3 regions of the Rhodococcus antarcticus genome follow, and region 3 is predicted to be linked to each of the others. Evidence: riboswitches for the same ligand, from Rfam matches in the RefSeq annotation. Region 3 holds a riboswitch; each other region holds the start of a gene.
The links. A riboswitch is a leader RNA that binds a small molecule or an ion and turns the genes downstream of it on or off. The one in region 3 is predicted to bind cyclic di-AMP.
Positions count from the first base shown of each region.

Region 1: another riboswitch for cyclic di-AMP. It lies ahead of RHODO2019_RS16945 (C40 family peptidase); the one in region 3 lies ahead of RHODO2019_RS10050 (NlpC/P60 family protein).
Region 2: another riboswitch for cyclic di-AMP. It lies ahead of RHODO2019_RS14210 (transglycosylase family protein); the one in region 3 lies ahead of RHODO2019_RS10050 (NlpC/P60 family protein).

Region 1 covers NZ_CP110615.1:3,473,108-3,476,369, forward strand. Annotated here, with positions in the region: gene RHODO2019_RS16940 (SGNH/GDSL hydrolase family protein) at 1-862, shown strand, start outside; cyclic di-AMP (ydaO/yuaA leader) riboswitch at 1,148-1,305, shown strand; gene RHODO2019_RS16945 (C40 family peptidase) at 1,332-2,450, shown strand; gene RHODO2019_RS16950 (ribbon-helix-helix protein, CopG family) at 3,053-3,262, shown strand, end outside.
Region 2 covers NZ_CP110615.1:2,909,281-2,912,542, reverse strand. Annotated here, with positions in the region: gene moaC (cyclic pyranopterin monophosphate synthase MoaC) at 1-173, shown strand, start outside; gene RHODO2019_RS14220 (MogA/MoaB family molybdenum cofactor biosynthesis protein) at 166-639, shown strand; gene RHODO2019_RS14215 (molybdenum cofactor biosynthesis protein MoaE) at 666-1,082, shown strand; gene RHODO2019_RS14210 (transglycosylase family protein) at 1,142-1,855, opposite strand; cyclic di-AMP (ydaO/yuaA leader) riboswitch at 1,883-2,000, opposite strand; gene RHODO2019_RS14205 (MoaD/ThiS family protein) at 2,301-2,585, opposite strand; gene moaA (GTP 3',8-cyclase MoaA) at 2,588-3,262, opposite strand, start outside.
Region 3 covers NZ_CP110615.1:2,102,083-2,105,344, reverse strand. Annotated here, with positions in the region: gene RHODO2019_RS10060 (D-alanyl-D-alanine carboxypeptidase family protein) at 1-1,033, shown strand, start outside; gene RHODO2019_RS10055 (hypothetical protein) at 1,129-1,449, shown strand; cyclic di-AMP (ydaO/yuaA leader) riboswitch at 1,670-1,826, shown strand; gene RHODO2019_RS10050 (NlpC/P60 family protein) at 1,843-2,892, shown strand; gene RHODO2019_RS10045 (hypothetical protein) at 2,997-3,262, shown strand, end outside.

The DNA.
Region 1 (3,262 bases), 1.4 Mb from region 3:
GCGCCGAATCGCTTCCATCGTTGCCTGTGCCGCCCTCGCCGGCGCGGGCATGGTCAGCGCCACGACCCCCGCGGTCGCGAAGTCTTTCGTGACGTCGCCGTACGTGGCGCTCGGGGACAGCTACTCCTCCGGTGCCGGGATCCTCCCGCAGGTTCTCGGGTCCCCCCCGGCGTGCAGCCGCTCCCAGGTGAACTACCCCCATGACGTCGCGGCGGTCACCCAGCCGGCGGCGTTCACCGATGTGACGTGCAGTGGCGCCAAGACCTCGGACTTCTTCACCTCGCAGAGCGCCGGGGTGCCGCCGCAGCTCGACGCGGTGAACGCGGACACCCGCCTGATCACCATGACCATCAGCGGCAACGACGGAGGTGTCTTCGTGAACTCCTTCTTCGGCTGCGTCACGGTTGATGCCGGCCAGGTCTATGGCAACCCGTGCCAGCAGAAGTACGGCACGACGTTCGTCGACACCATCAACAACCAGACCTACCCCGCCCTGGTCAACACGTTGTCCGCGGTCCGCGCGAAGGCCCCGCACGCGAAGGTGGTCATCCTGGGCTACCCGCAGATCCTGCCGCCCGTCGGAGACCCGTCGTGCTACCCGTCCATGCCCTACTCGATGGGTGACGTGCCCTGGCTGGTCAACCAGCAGCAGGTCGCCAACGACGCGGTGCGCCGCGCCGCCGAGGCGACCGGCGCCCACTACGTGGACACCTCCACCCCCTCCGCCGGACACGACGCCTGCGCCGCGCCCGGGACCCGGTGGATGGAGCCCGTGACCAACCCGGTCAACGCTGACCCGGTGCACCCCAACGCCGACGGCGAAGCCGCCATGGCACGAGCGACCCTCACCGCCATCAGCTGACCCCCGGGCAACGCAACACCACGTGCGCCGCCCACACCAGTGGTCATCCACGTCCGTGCACACCGAGACGACCCCCAGGTTCATGACCTGGGGGCCGTCTTCGTCTCCGCCGTCGTGCGCCGCGACCCCACGCCCCCGCCCCAGCGCTGCCTTCGCCACCCCATCACCTGCGGGTGCTAACAAGATTCGGCGTCGAGCAAGCCCGCGATGTGGTGGACGGGCCCGGGTGGAGCCGTTACCTTGACGTGACCTGGCGGGAGTCAGTTGTCCTGGACGGGACGACGACGCGAGGTACCGCCGAGTCGGGCCCTGCGGGGTGCCGAACCGGGGACCCAGGTATGTGGGGTGAATCGACTGCTGCCCTGAGCGGGGCTGTGGTGGTAGGGCCGCGCTTCCCGGCCCGAACCCGTCAGCTGACCCGGTAGGCGGAGGTTGAGGAAGAAGGAGAACACCTCTCATTCCGTCACTGTTGCGTGCCCGCGTCCTGCGCCGCTGCCTCGCGGTGGGCCTCGTCGTCGCTGGCACGACCCTGCTGGGGACGTCACCGGCGGCGTTGGCCGACCCCACGGTCCCGCCCCCCTCCTCCACCTCCGATGCCGAGCAGCAGCTTCGGGAGATCAGCCACCAGGCGGAGGCTGTGAACGAGCAGGTGCTCGTGGCCCAGGAGGACCTCGCCGCCAAGCACGGTGCTGAACGCGCCGCCCAGGACCAGGTCACCGTCGCCGGTGTGGCCCTGGATCACGCTCGCGCCACCCAGTCGGAGTTTCAGGGCACCGTGGACAGCCTCACCGCCGCCCGCTACCGGGGTGCCCGGCTGGACTCGATGACCGCACTGATGCTGAGCAGGTCCCCGCAGGAGCTGCTCGACCAGATGGCGGCCCTGGACATGCTGGCTGCGGACACCACCATTCGGGTCGCCGCGTACAACGCCGCCGCGCAGCAGGCCACCCAGGCCCAGTCCGACGCGGCGACCGCTGCGCGGGCCGCCTCGGACGCCTCCGCCGCAGCGCAGGTCACCACACGGGACCTGGCCGCCAAGAAGGTCGACCTGGACCGGGAAGCCACCCAGGTGCGCGTCACGCTGGCGTCGTTGACCGCGGCGCAGCGCGTCAGCTATTTCGGCCCCACAGCCCCCGCCGGCTATGTCGCCCCTGCGGCCCCCACCGGTCACGTCGCCCCTGCGGTCCCCGCTGGCCAGGTCGCCGTCGCGGTTTCCGGCGTCGGTGCCCTCACCCCCGCGGGTTCGGGCGTCGGTGGCGCCGCTCTGCAGGCGGCGTTGAGCAAGGTTGGCAGCCCCTACGCCTACGGTGCCAACGGCCCGAGCGCGTTCGACTGCTCCGGGCTGGTGCAGTGGTCCTACGCGCAGGCCGGGATGAGCTTGCCGCGCACCACCGGCGGCCAGGCTGGGGTCGGCACCGCCGTCTCGCAGGCCGACCTGCAGCCCGGTGACATCGTGATCTTCTACAACGGTGGGCATGACGGCCTCTACGTGGGCAACGGCATGGTCGTCCACGCTCCCACCGAGGGCGACGTCGTCAAGGTCGCCCCGATGCAGTACATGCCCTTCGCGGGCGCCCGCCGCCCCTAAACCGCCCCATGCCCTTGCCGCCCCGCGGACCCCGGCAGCGCACGTGCGCCTACGTCCCGACCGGCGCATCTCAGTGCCAGATCCCGGGACACCACGACCGGACCGCGAACCACCGCGCGGACCCCGCGCTGCGCGAAGGGCCCGGTTGCCAAAGCAACCGGGCCCTTCGACGTGGGGGAGACGTCAGGACTGCAACCAGATGATGTGCCTCGCAGCGACCACCTCCGTCGTGTTGAGTCTGGACTGTGTTGTGCGCACTCATGCGCTGCCCCGTGCAGCGCCTCAGGTGATCCCTCTGTGTCTGCCGATTTTTTAGCACCGGCCCCCACACGCGTCAACACCCGCGAGGCCCCGCCTTCGCGTCTACTGCAGGTGAGGTGTTGGGGTGGGCGTGCAGCAGCCCCTTCGTTGGGTGTCCACCGCGGGCACCGTGTGAGGGCAGCCAGCCACCCGAGCGATCGTCACCCCGCCCCGGCCGCATGTTCATGCGGTGGCGCTTCATGAGCACGAATACGAGCGGTTGTGGAACACGTCGCGGGCGCGAGTTCTGCTGAGCGGCGGGTTGCACTCCCAGACACATGATTGTGTCATACGATATTCCGATGGCGAGTGACGAGCAGATCCAGGGATGGGCCGCCGAGGCGGAGGCCGGGTATGACGTCGAGGAGTTGAAGCGGCGTGGGCGTGGCCGTCCGGGGCGGGGGGCCGAGCCGATGCAGGTGGTGGCAGTGAGGTTGACGGCGGAGGAGATCGCGGCGCTGGATGCGGTGGCCGGGCGGGAGCACTTGTCTCGGTCCGAGGCGATCCGACGG
Region 2 (3,262 bases), 810 kb from region 3:
CCGTCCGCACCACCGGGCGCACGGGCGTCGAGATGGAGGCGCTGACCGCCGTGGCCGTCGCGGGGCTCACCCTGCACGACATGGTGAAGGCCGTGGACCCGGCGGCCGTGATGGACGGGGTCCGGGTGCTGACCAAGTCCGGGGGCAAGAGCGGGGAGTGGGCGCGTGGGTAGAGCAGTGGTGGTCGTGGCGTCGAACCGTGCCTCGGCGGGGGTGTACGAGGACAGGACCGGCCCGGTGATCGTGGCGTGGCTGCGCGAGCGCGGGCACGCCGTGGACGAGCCCGTCGTGGTCGGCGACGGGCAGCCCGTCGCGGAGGCACTGCGGACGGCGATCCGGGCCGAGGTGGATCTCGTGCTCACCACGGGCGGCACCGGCATCAGCCCCACCGACGCCACCCCGCAGGTGACGCTGCCGCTGCTGGACTACGAGGTGCCGGGCATCGCGGACGCGGTGCGGGCCTCGGGCGGGGACCGGGTGCCCACGTCGATCCTGTCGCGCGGGGTGGCCGGGGTGGCGGGTCGGACGCTGGTGGTGAACCTGCCGGGATCGACGGGCGGGGTGAAGGACGGGCTGGCGGTGCTGGACCCGGTGCTCGCCCACGCGCTCGACCAGCTGCAGGGGGGTGACCACCGGTGAGCCCCCAGGAGCCTGGAACCCCGCGGGTGGCCCGGGCGACGGTGACCACGGACGTGCTCAGCGTGGCCGAGCACGAGGCGCTGGTGGCCGATCCCGCCGCCGGGGCGACGGTGAGCTTCGCGGGCGTGGTGCGCGACCACGACGACGGCAGGGGCGTGGACGCGCTCGACTACTCCGCGCACCCCAGCGCCGCCGCGCTGGTGGCCGAGGTGGCGGCGGAGGTCGCCGCTCGGGTGCAGGGGGTCCGGGCGCTGGCGGTCAGCCACCGGGTGGGGCCGCTCGCCATCGGGGACGTCGCGCTCGCCTGCGCCGTGTCGGCCGACCACCGCGCGGCCGCGTTCGAGACGTGCGCGCTGCTCGTGGACGAGGTGAAGGCCCGCATCCCGGTGTGGAAGCGCCAGCAGTTCGCGGACGGCACCCAGGAGTGGGTGGGCTCGGCCTGACCCGGACGCACGACGACCCCGGCACGGGGGTGCCGGGGCCGTCGAGGTGGAGCCGCGGATCAGAGGGTGAGCGTCTCACCCGGGAAGATCAGGTCGACGTTCTCGACGACGTCCGTGTTCTTCTGGAACAGGGCCTGGTAGCCGCCCTGCACGCCGTGCACCTGGGCGATCTTGGAGAGCGTGTCGCCGGCGACGACGGTGTAGTCCGCACCCGCCTTGGGGGGCGAGACGACGTTCGCCGTGCCGGAGGTGGCCGTGGTGGGCGCCTCGGCGACCTTCGGAGCGGCCTGCTGCTTCGGGGCCGCCTGCTGCTTCGGCGCCGGCTGGGCCTTGGGGGCCGGCTTGGCCTTCGGGGCTGCCTCGGCGGGAGCCGCCGACACCGCGGGGGCGGAGGACGTGTTCGCCGCGCCGAGGCCCTTGCCGCACACGGGCCAGGCACCCTTGCCCTGGCTGGCCAGGGTGCGCTCGGCCACGGCGATCTGCTGCGCCTTGGACGCGAGGTCCGCGCGCGAGGCGTACTGGGTGCCGCCGAAGGCCGCCCAGGTGGACTGGGAGAACTGCAGCCCGCCGTAGTAGCCGTTACCGGTGTTGATCGACCAGTTGCCGGTGCTCTCGCACTGCGCGACGGCGTCCCATTGGCCGGTGGACGCGGCCTGGGCCGGGGCGGCCGCGAGGATCAGGGGGGCGCCGAGGGCGATGCCCGCGATGGCGGCCCGGCCGAGGTGGCGACGGGTCGTGCCGGGCTTGCGGTGACGGCCGTGAGTGGTGCTCATGCTGGGTGGTTCCTCTCCGTGCGCCTGCGAGGTCAGCTGTCGGGTTCGGGCTGAGAGGTCGCCCGGCCGCACGGTTGTGCGGCTTCACCCCGAGGCCGAGCGCGTGCTCGGCCGGTCGTCCGACGATCCGGACGTGGGTCCCCCGTCCCTGCCCCTGGTGGTTCTCGTCGGGGCACCGGTGGGTTCCCGCGGGGCAGGGTTTGGCGCAGCGGGCCGGTGTGCGGCCTGTGGTTCGGCCGGGCCCGACCGTACGTACCCACCCCGGTCGTGTCAGGTCGGTCGTGCAAACAGGTCACGGCTCGGTAACGCGCGGGAGACCCCTGGCGATCTGGGTGTCTGTGCAGGTCACGGGCCTGCGGGACCGCGAGGTGAACAGCAGCTGGATGCCGTGGGGTGTGACCCAGATCACGAAAACGGCGTGTGGGCCACGTGTGCCCAGGCGCTCCTAGCCACCCGCGAAGGGGGGCAGCACGTCGAGCACGGAACCCGGGCGCAGGAGGTCTTCCCGGTCGCGGACGGCCACCTCGTCGTGCAGGAACGAGCAGCGCAGCAGCACCCGGGCGAGCTCGGGACGGCCCTCCCCGAGTGCAAGAACGAGGTCGGCCACGGTGGCGCCCACGGGCAGGGACCGCTCCTCGACGTCCGCACCGGCCGCGGAGCGCGCGGCCGCGAAGTGCCGCACCGTGACCGTCAGCAGGTCGGTGGTGCTGCCCGCGGGGTTCGGGGCCACGATCAGCCCCCGATCGCGCTCATCGGCCGGGTGGGCTGCAGGAAGCTCGGGTCGTTGATGCCGTGCCCGGGCAGCTTGCCCCACATGGCGTCCTGCCAGCGCTCGGCGATCTCGCGGTCGTCCGCCCCGCCGCGCAGCAGCGCTCGCAGGTCGGTCTCGCCGTTGGCGAACAGGCAGTTGCGGATCTGGCCGTCGGCGGTGAGGCGGGTGCGGTCGCAGTCCCCGCAGAACGGACGCGTGACCGAGGCGATGACGCCCACCGTGGCGGGACCGCCGTCGACCAGCCAGCGCTCGGCCGGAGCCGCGCCCCGGGGCTCGGTCGCGGGCGTGAGGGTGAAGCGGGTCGACAGCGACTCGAGGATCTCCTCCGCGGTGACCATGGTGTCGCGGCTCCAGCCGTGCTGTGCGTCCAGCGGCATCTGCTCGATGATGCGGAGCTCGTAGCCGTTGTCGAGGCAGAGCTGGAGCAGCCCCGGTGCCTCGTCGTCGTTCAGCCCGCGCTGCAGCACCGCGTTCACCTTGACCGGGGCGAGGCCCGCGGCCTGCGCGGCCGCCATCCCGTCGAGGACGTCCTGCAGCCGGTCGCGACGGGTGATCTTCGCGAAGCGCTCGCGGTCCACGGTGTCCAGGGAGACGTTGACCCGGTCGAGTCCGGCGGCCTTGAGCGCAGCCGCCTT
Region 3 (3,262 bases):
CGACACCCTCGCCGCCGCGGGGATCGCCGCGCCGCCCGCCGCGCGGCTGCGGGACCCCGCGGTGCTGCCCACCGGTCTGCAGCCCCTGGTGAGCAGGTCCACCGGCACCACGCAGCCCGGGGTCGCCCAGGCCACGCTGGGTGGCGGCACGACGGTCCTCGTGCTGTCGGCGGAGGCCCAGCGCGCCGTCACCGTGGCCATCGCGACCCTCGGTCAGCCGTACTCGCCGAAGGGCACCGGGCCCCGCTCGTGGTCCTGCGGCGGGCTGGTGTCCACCACGTCCACCCAGGCCGGGCTGCCGCTGCCCGCGAGCCCCGGCGAGGCCATGGCCACCAGCGTCCCGGTGGACCCCGCCGACACCCAGCCCGGCGACCTGCTCTTCGTCGGCCCGGCCGAGGACGGTGTGCAGTCGGTGGCCTACGTCCTGGACTCCGCGACCGTGCTCACCGCCGATGCCCGCACGACCGCCGTGGTGGTGGCCGACCGGCCCGCCGCCGACCAGGTGCTCGGTGCCGCGCGGCCGTCGCTGGGCCTGCGACCGGCGGTGGACGTCCCGCAGCCGGCGGCCGGACGGGTGCCCCGCAGCTGCGGCGGGGTGGTCTCCACGCCGTCGACCGACGGGTCGCTCGCCTGGGGTGGTTTCCCGAACGGACTCATCCCGGCCTCGGCGCTGTGCGCGGTGGGCATCGGCTCGCACCGGCTGCGCTGCGACGCCGCCCAGACCATCGCCGAGCTGTCCGCCTCGTACCAGGGCCAGTTCGGCTCCCCGCTGTGCATGACCGACTCCTACCGGCCCTACGCCGAGCAGGTGGACCTCTACGGCCGCAAGCCCGCGCTGGCCGCGGTGCCTGGCACCAGCAACCACGGCTGGGGCCTGGCCGTGGACCTCTGCGGGGGCATCGAGAGCTACTCCACGGCGCAGCACGCGTGGATGACGGCGAACGCCGGCGCCTTCGGGTGGGTCCACCCCAGCTGGGCGCGGCAGGGCGGCGACCGCGAGGAGCCGTGGCACTGGGAGTACAGCGGGGCCTGAGCTCGGTGCCCGAGCCGGAACTGTCGGTGCTGGTCCCTAGCGTGCGCCCCAACCCGGCCGGGACCACCCCGGCCACCGGTGAGAGGGAGTGCTCCGTGCACCCACTGCACATCGACTGCGACACCTGCCCGGTCCGCGGCCCCGCCTGCGGGGACTGCGTGGTCTCCGTGCTCCTCGGGCTGCCGGGCACCCGGTCGAGCACCCCGGCGCCGCCCCAGCGGCCCCGCCCGACCGTGGTGCGGAGCGGGAGGCCGTCCGTCGAGCTGGAGGGCGTGCTGGTCGGTGGGGCCCCGCTGCCGGGGGACCTCGACGCGGAGGAGCGCCGCGCGCTGGCGGTGCTCGCGGAGGCCGGTCTCGTGGCGGGCCTGCGGGTGCGGCCGGCCGCGGCACCGGTCTCGGCCCGCCGCGCCGGCTGAGCACGGCGGCCACCACGCCGGCGGGTTCGGCGGCCCGCGGGGGGTCGGGGTCAGCGGGGGGTCGGGGTCAGCGGGCCCTCGCACCGGCAGCAGGGTGGTGTGGCACGGGTCACTTCCGCTGCCCGCTGGCGCGCCGGAGCGCACCGGTGGACACAGCGGCCTCCTGGTCCGTAACCTGACCGAGACCTACCGGCGTCCAGTCGTCCACCTCGGACGACGGCGGAGGTCACCGCCGAATCGACACCGTCGGGGGAGTCGAACCGGGAACCCAGGTTCTCACCGGGGTGAATCGTCGTGCCTGTTGTCGGGCACGAGGTAGGGCTGACTCTTCCCAGCCCGAACCCGTCAGCTAACCCGGTAGGCGGATGAGCGGAAGAAGGAGAACAACGCCCTGTGGCGTCCCAACGACTGAAGCGCGGCCTGCGCGGGGTCCTCGCAACCGGGCTGGTCGCAGCCGGGTTGACGGTGCTCCCGGTCACCCCGGCCCTCGCCGATCCCACGCCTCCCGCCAACGCCTCGGAGGCGGAGAAGCAGCTCTCCGACCTCGGCCACCAGGCGGAGGTCCTCACCGAGCAGATGCACGACGCGCAGATCAGCCTGGACTCCGCCAACGCCGACAAGGCCACCGCGCAGGGCCAGCTCGGGGCTGCGCAGGCCGCCCTGTCCGACGCCCAGGCCCAGCAGCAGCAGTACCAGGGAACCGTGGACACCCTCGCGGCCGCCAGCTACCAGGGCGCCCGGCTGAACCGGCTCTCCGCGCTCATGACGAGCAGGTCGCCCCAGGACCTGCTCGACCAGATGTCGGGCCTCGAGCTGCTCGCCAGCGACACGTCGGCGCAGCTCGCCGTGTTCCAGTCCGCCTCGTCGGCGGCCACCCAGGCGCAGTCCGACGCGCAGGTCGCCACGGACGCGGCCCAGACGGCGGCGGACCAGGCCTCCTCGGTGCAGACCGACATCCAGGCCAAGCAGGCGGCACTCGAGACCCAGACGGCCGCGGTGCGGGCAGCCTTCTCCCGCCTCTCGGTGCCGGAGCAGGTGTCCTACGCCGGAACCCCGGTCCCGGCCGGCTACACCGCACCGGCTCCCGGGTCGGGCAGCGGCCAGGGCTACGCCGCCCTGCAGGCCGCGCTGACCAAGATCGGCTCGCCGTACTCCTGGGGCGCCACCGGCCCGAACAGCTTCGACTGCTCCGGCCTGACCTCCTGGGCGTTCGCGCAGGCGGGGGTGAGCATCCCCCGCTCCAGCGGCGCACAGGCCGGGTCCGGCGCCGCGGTGTCGCGGGCCGATCTGCAGCCCGGCGACCTGGTGTTCTTCTACAGCCCGATCTCGCACGTCGGCATCTACGCCGGCAACGGCATGGTCGTGCACTCCCCGACGTTCGGCCAGGGCGTCAAGGTCGCACCGATGGACCAGATGCCCTACAGCAGCGCGCGTCGCTACTGAGCCAGCCCAGCTCGTCCTGACCAGCAGGCCCTCACCCCGCGCGGGGTGAGGGCCTGCTCGTTCTCCCGCTCACCGTGGTGGCCGGGGCTCTAGCATTGGAGCTCGTGCGGGCGACGGAGGTGACCAGGGGGCTCCTCGCGGCAGCCGTGGCGGTCGGGGTGGTGGCCTCTGCCCTGGTCCTCGGCGGCGGGGCGGTTCCGTCGACCACTGCTGAGCCTGGTCCCGCGAGCTCGGGCACCGTGACCTCGGGCACCGTGGCGCCGGGCACCGTGGCCGAGCTCGGTCGGGCGGTTCCGCGCGCGGACCTCCAGCGCACGGCGGACGTCCAGCGGCTGCTCGGCGTCTGGGCGAGCGCGGTGCGCACCGACGA